3 regions of the Bacillus seohaeanensis genome follow, and region 1 is predicted to be linked to each of the others. Evidence: riboswitches for the same ligand, from Rfam matches in the RefSeq annotation. Region 1 holds a riboswitch; each other region holds the start of a gene.
What was found. A riboswitch is a leader RNA that binds a small molecule or an ion and turns the genes downstream of it on or off. The one in region 1 is predicted to bind thiamine pyrophosphate.

Region 2: it holds a riboswitch for thiamine pyrophosphate, as region 1 does, so the genes downstream of both, ACFSUL_RS10095 (ABC transporter substrate-binding protein) here and tenI (thiazole tautomerase TenI) in region 1, are expected to answer to the same signal.
Region 3: it holds a riboswitch for thiamine pyrophosphate, as region 1 does, so the genes downstream of both, thiC (phosphomethylpyrimidine synthase ThiC) here and tenI (thiazole tautomerase TenI) in region 1, are expected to answer to the same signal.

What each region holds. Positions count from the first base shown of each region.
Region 1 covers NZ_JBHUMF010000008.1:79,672-82,820, forward strand. Annotated here, with positions in the region: gene ACFSUL_RS03370 (ABC transporter substrate-binding protein) at 1-154, shown strand, start outside; gene ACFSUL_RS03375 (3-oxoacyl-ACP reductase) at 169-945, shown strand; TPP riboswitch at 1,082-1,184, shown strand; gene tenI (thiazole tautomerase TenI) at 1,315-1,953, shown strand; gene thiO (glycine oxidase ThiO) at 1,937-3,079, shown strand; gene thiS (sulfur carrier protein ThiS) at 3,091-3,149, shown strand, end outside.
Region 2 covers NZ_JBHUMF010000023.1:55,107-58,255, reverse strand. Annotated here, with positions in the region: gene ACFSUL_RS10105 (cation diffusion facilitator family transporter) at 1-366, shown strand, start outside; gene ACFSUL_RS10100 (aldo/keto reductase) at 495-1,397, opposite strand; TPP riboswitch at 1,577-1,688, shown strand; gene ACFSUL_RS10095 (ABC transporter substrate-binding protein) at 1,897-2,889, shown strand; gene ACFSUL_RS10090 (thiamine-binding protein) at 2,902-3,149, shown strand, end outside.
Region 3 covers NZ_JBHUMF010000031.1:767,398-770,546, forward strand. Annotated here, with positions in the region: gene mmgD (citrate synthase) at 1-21, opposite strand, end outside; gene ACFSUL_RS17115 (hypothetical protein) at 11-244, opposite strand; cobalamin riboswitch at 581-781, opposite strand; TPP riboswitch at 1,076-1,190, shown strand; gene thiC (phosphomethylpyrimidine synthase ThiC) at 1,337-3,121, shown strand; gene ACFSUL_RS17125 (serine protease) at 3,143-3,149, shown strand, end outside.

The sequences.
Region 1 (3,149 bases):
AAACAAGTCTGCTGAAAACAAGAAAGAATTAGGCTGGTTGGATCTTGATGTCGTAAAGAAAGTAGAAAAAACATATGTTGAGTTAGGGTTGTTAAAGAAAAGTGTTCAAATTGAAAGTGCGGTCACAAATGACCTTGTTGAAAAATTGAAGTAGAAGGTTGATAACTTATGAATATATCACTAGAGGGAAAAGTAGCATTAATAACAGGATCGAGCAGAGGAATAGGTGCAGAATTAGTGGAAGGTTTTGCTAAACATGGGGCGAACGTCATCATTAATTATGTGAAGAGTGAGAAGTTAGCGCATGATTTAGCAAAGGAAATGGTTAATAAGTACAACGTTGACTGCATTGCAGTCAAAGCGGACGTTACGAAAGAGGAAGATGTTGAAAGGCTACTATCGGTAGTTAGAGAGGAATTCGATAGAGTGGATATTTTAGTGAATAATGCCTTACATTCCTATCGTTTTGATCCTGACCAGCGAAAACTAGCTTGGGAAATCGATTGGGAGGATTATCAACGACAACTCGATGGTTCTTTAAAGGCTTCGTTTTTAACTTGTAAATACAGTGTTCCTCTTATGAAGGAAAATAGTTTTGGAAGAATCATTAATATGATTAGCAATCTAGTTCAACGTCCAGTTGTTCCTTACCATGACTATACGACCGCGAAAGGGGCACTCCTTTCTTTTTCGCAAAACCTTGCTGTTGATCTCGGTCCATTTGGAATTACGGTAAATTGTGTAGCGCCGGGTATTGTTTATCCAACCGAAGCAAGTAAGCTGACAAAGGAAGAAGTGAAGAACAGCATCATTGAGCAAACACCGCTTGGGAGGATTGCAAAGCCAAATGATATTGTAGGGAGTGTGTTATTTTTTGGTAGTAAATGGTCGCAGTTTATCACGGGTCAAAATATTATCGTTGATGGAGGATTTACGATGAAATAGTGGGTTTGTAGCTTGTTATAAAAATTGGCTCTTTTCTCATCGATTGTTGTTTTTACTTATACATTCAGCCCGTTGATTAAACTTAGTTTTTCGTTCAAAAGCAACAAACTTTACGAAAAGAGCCTAAAAATTAAATAGGCAGCACTAGGGGAGTCTTTTTAGACTGAGAATGATGAATATCTAAACCCTTTGAACCTGATCTGGTTGAGACCAGCGTAGGAAAGTGGAATGGGAAATCTAAGTTTTTTCTGAACACTCTTCGTAGGCTGAAGAGTGTTTTTTTATCCCATATTAACGGACAGTAAAATCCCCTCCCACTGATTAAAACTTCATTTTATGGTTACTGGAATCTAAAAAAGGAGTTGTTTTATGGAAGCAAAACCGTTATTACATGCAATTTCTACAGGAAAGCAATCAATTGATAGATTGGTAGACACCGCTCGAGGTATACATCCATTTGTACAAGCAATTCATATTCGCGAACATGATAAATCAGCAAGGGAGGTTTATAAAATAGGAAAGCGTCTCCTTACTGGTGGTGTTCCTCCGGGGAAAATTATTATTAACAATCGAGTGGATGCAGCAATTGCTCTGGGGGTAAAAGGTGTGCAACTTGGATTTCATAGTTTGCCGGTCGAAGTGGTAAAAAGTGTATTTCCATCACTCTCTGTTGGGAAATCGGTACACTCTTTCCAAGAAGCGATGCAGGCAGAAAAAGAGGGGGCTGATTATATCCTATATGGACATGTTTTTCCAACTAATTCAAAAGATGGTATTGCACCAAAGGGGATGGAAGAATTACAGAAGGTTACATACCATCTCAACATTCCTGTGATTGCGATTGGAGGAATCAAACAGAAAAATGTAGTGAAAACAATGGATACAAAGGTAACAGGTATAGCTGTGTTATCTGGAATATTTAATGCGGTTGACCCAATACGTGCAGCCAAAGACTATGCAGACATTCTGGTAAATGGAGATGATTTTACAAATGAAGAAGGTTTATGATGTCATCATCATTGGTGGTGGTGTAATAGGGAGCTCTATCGCCTACAGCCAAGCAAAGCGTGGAAAAAAAGTATTGGTGTTGGAAAAAAACCGTTTAATAGCAGAGGCATCAAGTGCAGCTGCTGGAATGCTCGGGGCGCAAGCAGAAATTGATGAACATATATCGATGTTAAAGCTTGCATTGAAAAGTCGGGCAATGTTTCCTTCTCTTATCCGAGAACTGGAGGAGCGTACAGGAGTGGATATCGGACTTGTCAACAAAGGTATGATTAAAGTGGCGGAAACAGAAGATGAAGTTGTAAATTTGAAAAAGCAAATTTCCTTTCATCGTGATTGGGACGAAGCGGTAAAGTGGCTGACAACCGAGGAACTGCTAGAGAAAGAAGCATTACTTTCACCATCATTACTAGGGGGAATGTATATTCCGAATGATGGACAAGTGATTGCTCCAAGGCTTTCGCTAGCTTTTATAAAGGCCGCTATGGAATATGGAACTGACTTTTTAGAATATAGCGAAGTAGTCGATTTCCTAATAGAAAATGGTTGTATGCAAGGGGTGATAACGGCAACGGATACGTTTCATACCGAAAATGTAGTAGTTACGACTGGTGCGTGGACTAGTCAGCTTTTAGCAAAAGCGAATGTTGAAATGAACGTTTATCCTGTTAAAGGAGAGTGCTTCTCTGTTATACCACGTGTTCCTTTGGTTTCTTCTACGATATTTTCTGAGCTTGGATGTTACATTGTTCCGAAAAAAGATGGACGTGTAATTGTCGGGGCAACGAGCTATTGCAATACTTTTGATAAAACAGTTAGCTTGCAGGGACTATCAAAGCTAATGGAACGTGCCGGATCCCTTCTCCCTGAGATAGGAAGTGCTAAATGGGAAAAGTCATGGGCGGGTATCCGACCGCAAACAGGGGATGGTTTACCTTACATCGGAGCCCATCCACATTACAAAGGTCTTTATATTGCCGCAGGTCATTATCGAAATGGAATTTTGCTCAGCCCAATTACAGGGAAAATGGTCTCGGATATGATCGATGATGTTGTGACAAAAGAAGACATTTCTTTATATCATTCTTTTCGCGTCGATAGGAAACTTTCAACAAAACAAACAACATAGGGGGGAGTAGAGTGGAATTAATTATTAATAGCGACAAAGTGCAGGTTCCTGAAACTGTAACTACTGTTTC
Region 2 (3,149 bases), on a different contig from region 1:
TCATTGGCATCTGTCATTGTATCGGTTCTTATTTTAATAAGTGGATGGAGAGTTACGAAGGATGCATTTCATATATTGATGGAAGGTACACCAGCCAATTTAGATGCTTTGGCGATAAAAAAGGAGATACAATCATTTCAAGGCGTAAAAGATCTTCATGATTTACATGTTTGGTCGATTACCTCTGATTTTCCTGCATTTAGTTGTCATGTAGTTGTAGACGATACAGTAAATAGAGACGATATGTTAGCTAAAATATCCTCGTATCTTGAAAAAGAGTTTAATATTGAACATTGTACGATTCAAATTGAGGGAGAGACTGTAAAAGAAGGTTGTCATCATTCTTGTACGTTAAGTAGTGAGTGATAAAACGAGAATTTTTTACAGCAAAAAATAGTACGCATACATCGTATAATGCTTGTTGAAATACTGCAGCTCTTGTAAAAAGAAGGAGTAGGCCCCAGTAGCCTATTCCTTCTTTCCATTTAAGTAGCTTATGGTACTTCGTGTCCCATTGAACTATGCAAAATGTTAAACCATTGATCATGATTTAATTCGATTGTTAATGCTTGGACGGCATCTGTGATACGTTCTTTTTTTCCAGAACCAATAATCGGCATAATGTTTGCGGGATGATTTAACAACCATGCATACATAATTTGATCTATTCCTTTTGCTCCAACTTCTTCGGCTGTTTTTTGTAATGTGGAACGTAAGCGGCTTGATTTCTCATCTTTACCGTTAAAAACTTTTCCGCCAGCTAAAGGCGACCATGCCATCGGAGCTACCCGCTTTTCTTGGCATAAATTTAATGTACCGTCATCAAAGTTTTCTAAGTTGTAGACAGAAAGTTCGAGTTGATTTGTTACTAAATCAAATGGTAAAAAGGATTGAAGCATATCCCATTGGTGATCTTTAAAGTTGGAAATGCCAAATGTATGAACTTTCCCTTCTTTTTGTAGTTGAATAAAGGCGTCTGCAACTTCTGCAGGGTTCATATAAGGATCGGGTCTGTGAATTAATAGCGTATCTATGTAATCTGTATTTAGATTCGTTAAAGATTGTTCAACAGAATGGATGATATGTTGTTTGCTTGTATTATAGTGATGTGTTTTGTGAGCAGGTCTATTACTAGAAGGAAGCACGATTCCGCATTTCGTTACAATCTCCATTTTCTCTCTTAATGAAGGTTTCTCACGGATAGCATCTCCAAATAATGCTTCGCAAGTATAGCTTCCGTATATATCAGCATGATCAAAAGTAGTAATGCCAAGCTCTAAACAATGTTCGATTAACGATAACGTTTCCGAAGTAGATTGATTCCAGTCCGCTAGTCTCCATAACCCATGTATAACTCTTGAAAAAGATAATTCTTCCGTCATTTGAATTCTTTCCATTAAGAAAACCTCTTTTCATTCAGAATATTTGTGGCTAATATAAACTGTATAATAATAGAAAGTGAATGGGAAATTAAATGATTGAATTGGAATAGGATTTACGGGAAAATTCTTGAAAAATTATAGTATGTGTGGCAAAGTATTTCATGAAGTAAACGTTTAAAACCATTTAAATAGAGCGAGAATTGTAGGGGGACCGGTGTTGCCGGTTGAGAGTGTGTCCTAATAAGACACTAACCCTTGGAACCTGATCTGGTTGAAACCAGCGGAGGAAACATATTCTTAACAGTAACTTTACCTGTTTTAGAAATATGCGCCTTGGGTTCACGAAACCCGGGGCGCTTTTAGTATTCAACAGGTGATTTTATTCTAGTATTCACCTGTTGAAATAATAGCTGTATTTAACAGTTGAATTCTCGGTTGAATTCTCGTTATCCCCACATATTAGTTCTATTATGAAATTTTTTATCGTTTACATACATAAGAAAGGGGAAAGAAGATGAAAAAGTGGATTAGTATCCTATGTGTTGTGTTTCTATTGACAGCATGCGGAAGCCAACAAAAGGAAGAAGGCTCACAGGGAGAAAAGGAATCGCTTAAGAAAGTATCGGTAGTATTGGACTGGACACCAAACACAAATCATACTGGGTTATATGTAGCGAAAGAAAAAGGCTATTTTAAAGAGGAAGGGCTTGATGTTGACATTATTATGCCGGGGGAAGCTGGCGCTGACCAGCTTGTTGCTTCTGGTAAAGCAGAGTTTGGTGTTAGTTATCAAGAGGGTATTACACAAGCTAGAGTAGAAGGTGTTCCCATTGTTTCCATTGCGGCTGTTATTCAGCATAATACTTCTGGTTTTGCAGCTCCAAAACAAAAAAATATTACTTCACCAAAAGATTTTGAAGGCAAAACATATGGTGGCTGGGGTTCTCCTGTTGAAGAGGCAGTTATGGCTTCCATTATGAAAAAGGAAGATGCTGATATAGACAAGGTGAAATTTGTTAATATGGGTGACGCTGACTTTTTTACAGCTGTTAAAAGGGACGTTGATTTTGCATGGATTTATTATGGATGGACTGGAATTGAAGCAGAATTACGAGGAGAAGAGCTAGATATGTTATACGTAAATGAGTATTCTGACAAGCTCGACTACTACACTCCTGTTCTATCAACAAATGAAAAAATGGTGAAGGAAAATCCTGAAACAATAAAAGCGTTCTTAGCAGCTGCATCAAAAGGATATCAAGTTGCCATTGACGATCCTAGTGAAGCAGCTAACATATTAAGCGATGCTGTACCTGATTTAGATGAGGAGTTAGTAAAGAAAAGTCAAGAGTGGCTTGCAAATCGATATCAAGACGATGCACCGAGATGGGGAGAACAAAAGCTTGAAGTATGGGAAAACTATGCAAATTGGATGTATGAAAACAAACTGTTAGAAGAAAAGTTGGATGCGAAAAAAGCATTTACAAATGAATTTTTACCAAAATAAGGGGTGGTATTAATGGGGAACTCGCTAGTTAGTATACAAATAATACCGAAAACACAAAATGGAGAAGATGTTATTCCATATGTAGATGAAGCTATTTCGATTATAAAGCAGTCTGGAGTAAAGTTTGAAGTACATCCTTTAGAAACAACGATGGAGGGAGAACTTTCGGAATTGTTTCACGTTATAGAAAAGATGAACAAGCGAATGATTGAAATCGGCAGTACCAATGTAATCTCACAGATTAAAGTGCTTTATCAGCC
Region 3 (3,149 bases), on a different contig from region 1:
ATAGTTCACTTCAGTTTCCATCCTTTTCATCCTCCCATCCTAACAGTTCCACTTTCACTTCGAAGTAAGCCCTTTCAAGATTTTGCATATAAATCTCTTTTTCAGGCTGTCCCTCTGTTACTTCTTGTATTTCTGCTTTCAATAGTGTCCATTTTTCATCGATTGAACAAGACTCGTCTAAATTGAAATTGTTCATTATGCATATTTTGAAAGAATTGGTAAAGTAATTCACTGATCCAAACAACGGTGTCCTCCTATAAAGTGAGCGTCTCCTGAATAGTCCAAGAACAATTGTGCAAACGCCTTTATTAGCCCCTCCAAGCAAAAAGCAAAGAAAGAGCACGTTTTCCTTTAGATAATGCGAGCTTAAGTAGGCTGAGTACGGCAGCTAAACGTAAACGGTTCTTGTTTAAAAATTATCTACATACGAATGGTTTACAGTTTTCTAGCCAATAAAAAAACAACTTCCTCATAAGAAGTTGTTAAGGTACGAATGAATATTTAAATAAGCATGTTGATGGCAAAAATGAAAAACACGCTCTACTATCTCGCACTTAACACCTCCTATCCGCGTAGGTATTGATGTTTGCTAAAACAGGCAGGTCTCCTGACTTAAGATCATCGCTTTTCGAACCTTCCCATTTTCGTAATAATGAAAACAGTGGTTTTTTCGAATCGCTCCCAAATACAGTTGCGGGACAGCGTCGGAATCTAACCGAACTTCCCTTTTAAGCAGTTAAAATGAAATTCATTTTGCTGCACCTGTTTCTACAACTATTCAATTTTCTTTTCAAACATATCAAATGTTTAGAAAAATTACAATTATTTTTTATTTTTAGTAAATATTGAAAACACAGAGACGACCCTCTAGCCTCGCTGAACCAAAAGAAGAATCGTCCCTTTGCTTCTTAGTTAGTTCCCATCCAAATCCACTAATAAAGGACATCCGTATGGACCGGGATCCAAAAACTCCACAGTTAGATAACACCAGTTTTTTTGTGTATACCTTCTATATTTTTAAAATATTATTTCACTTTCGTTCAAACTCATGTATACTAATGAATGTAAACTTAATAGCAATAACTAGGGGAGTCCAATAAGTTGGGCTGAGAAAGAAACGCGCTAAAGTTTCTTGACTCTTTGGACCTGATCTGGATCATGCCAGCGTAGGGAAGTTAGAAATTCACAAGTATGTAAAACTACTTCTACATAGTCAAGCTGGGTCCGTTTATTACTAATGGATTCAGCTTTTTTATGTGCTTCATTTGTTTTAAAACTACCTCTGTTATGTTCTAGATCTCGTCTTTTAAAAATTTAAAAGGGAGAGATTTATTTTATGTCAACAACCTCATTAAATGAACAAAACATTTCCATCATGTCCAACTTTTCAGGAAGCAAAAAAGTTTATGTAGAAGGCTCAAGACCCGATATTAAGGTGCCAATGCGTGAAATTGAACTAAGTCCAACAACCGGTACCTTTGGCGAGAGTGAAAACCCACCAGTTCGGATCTATGATACTAGTGGACCTTATACGGATCCTAATTATTCAGTTGATATTACAAAAGGGCTACCTGCTCTTCGAAATACATGGATTCATGAACGCACTGATGTTGAAGAATACGAAGGACGCAAAATTAAGCCTGAAGATAATGGCTATCAAGATGAAAATGACCCACGTGCCAATCATAAGTTGTTCCCTCGTTTAAATCGAAAACCACTGCGTGCTAAGAAAGACTGTATTGTGACACAACTTCATTATGCAAAGAAGAAAATTATCACCCCTGAAATGGAGTTTATAGCTTTAAGAGAAAATATGAAGCCTGAATTTGTACGTGAAGAAGTTGCAAAAGGAAGAGCTATAATCCCATCTAATATTAATCATCCTGAGTCTGAGCCCATGATAATAGGACGTAATTTCCATGTCAAAATTAATGCGAATATTGGAAATTCAGCTGTTTCATCTTCTATTGAAGAAGAAGTTGAAAAAATGACATGGGCGACTCGCTGGGGAGCTGATAATATTATGGATTTATCAACTGGGAAAAATATTCACACGACAAGAGAATGGATTATTCGAAATTCAGCTGTTCCTGTGGGTACTGTTCCTATTTATCAAGCCCTTGAAAAAGTGAAAGGTGTTGCTGAAGACCTTACATGGGAAGTTTATCGTGATACCCTAATAGAACAAGCTGAGCAAGGTGTAGATTACTTCACCATCCATGCTGGCGTTCTTTTACGATATGTCCCTTTAACAGCTCAGCGTTTGACAGGAATTGTATCACGCGGCGGATCTATTATGGCACAATGGTGCCTCTACCATCATAAGGAAAACTTTTTATATACTCATTTTGAAGAAATCTGTGAAATTATGAAAATGTATGATGTTGCATTGTCTCTAGGGGATGGTTTGCGCCCAGGGTCAATCCATGATGCAAATGATGAAGCTCAGTTTGCAGAACTAGAGACCTTGGGGGAATTAACCAAAATAGCCTGGCAGCATGATGTTCAAGTAATGGTTGAAGGACCAGGACACGTTCCAATGCACCTCATTAAAGAAAACATGGATAAACAATTGGAGGTATGTCAAGAAGCTCCATTCTATACACTTGGACCACTTACAACCGATATAGCACCTGGTTACGATCACATTACATCTGCAATCGGAGCTGCAATGATTGGCTGGTATGGAACAGCAATGCTGTGTTATGTAACGCCAAAAGAACATTTAGGTCTACCTAACAAAAATGATGTTCGCGATGGTGTTATCACTTATAAAATTGCTGCTCATGCTGCTGACTTGGCGAAGGGACACCCAGGAGCACAAAAAAGAGATGATGCCTTATCAAAAGCTCGTTTTGAATTTCGTTGGCGGGATCAGTTTAATTTATCGTTAGATCCTGAGCGTGCTTTGGAATATCATGATGAAACATTGCCTGCAGAAGGAGCAAAAACATCTCACTTCTGTTCCATGTGCGGACCAAAGTTTTGTAGCATGAAAATTTCACAAGATATTCGTAATTTTGCAAAGGATAACGAGCTAGATACACAGCAAGCTATTGAAAAAGGATTGAAAGAAAAGGCTGAGGAGTTTAAAAAATCCGGTAGAAATATATATCAATAACCTGCAAGGGAGGTCATAAAATTGGAAA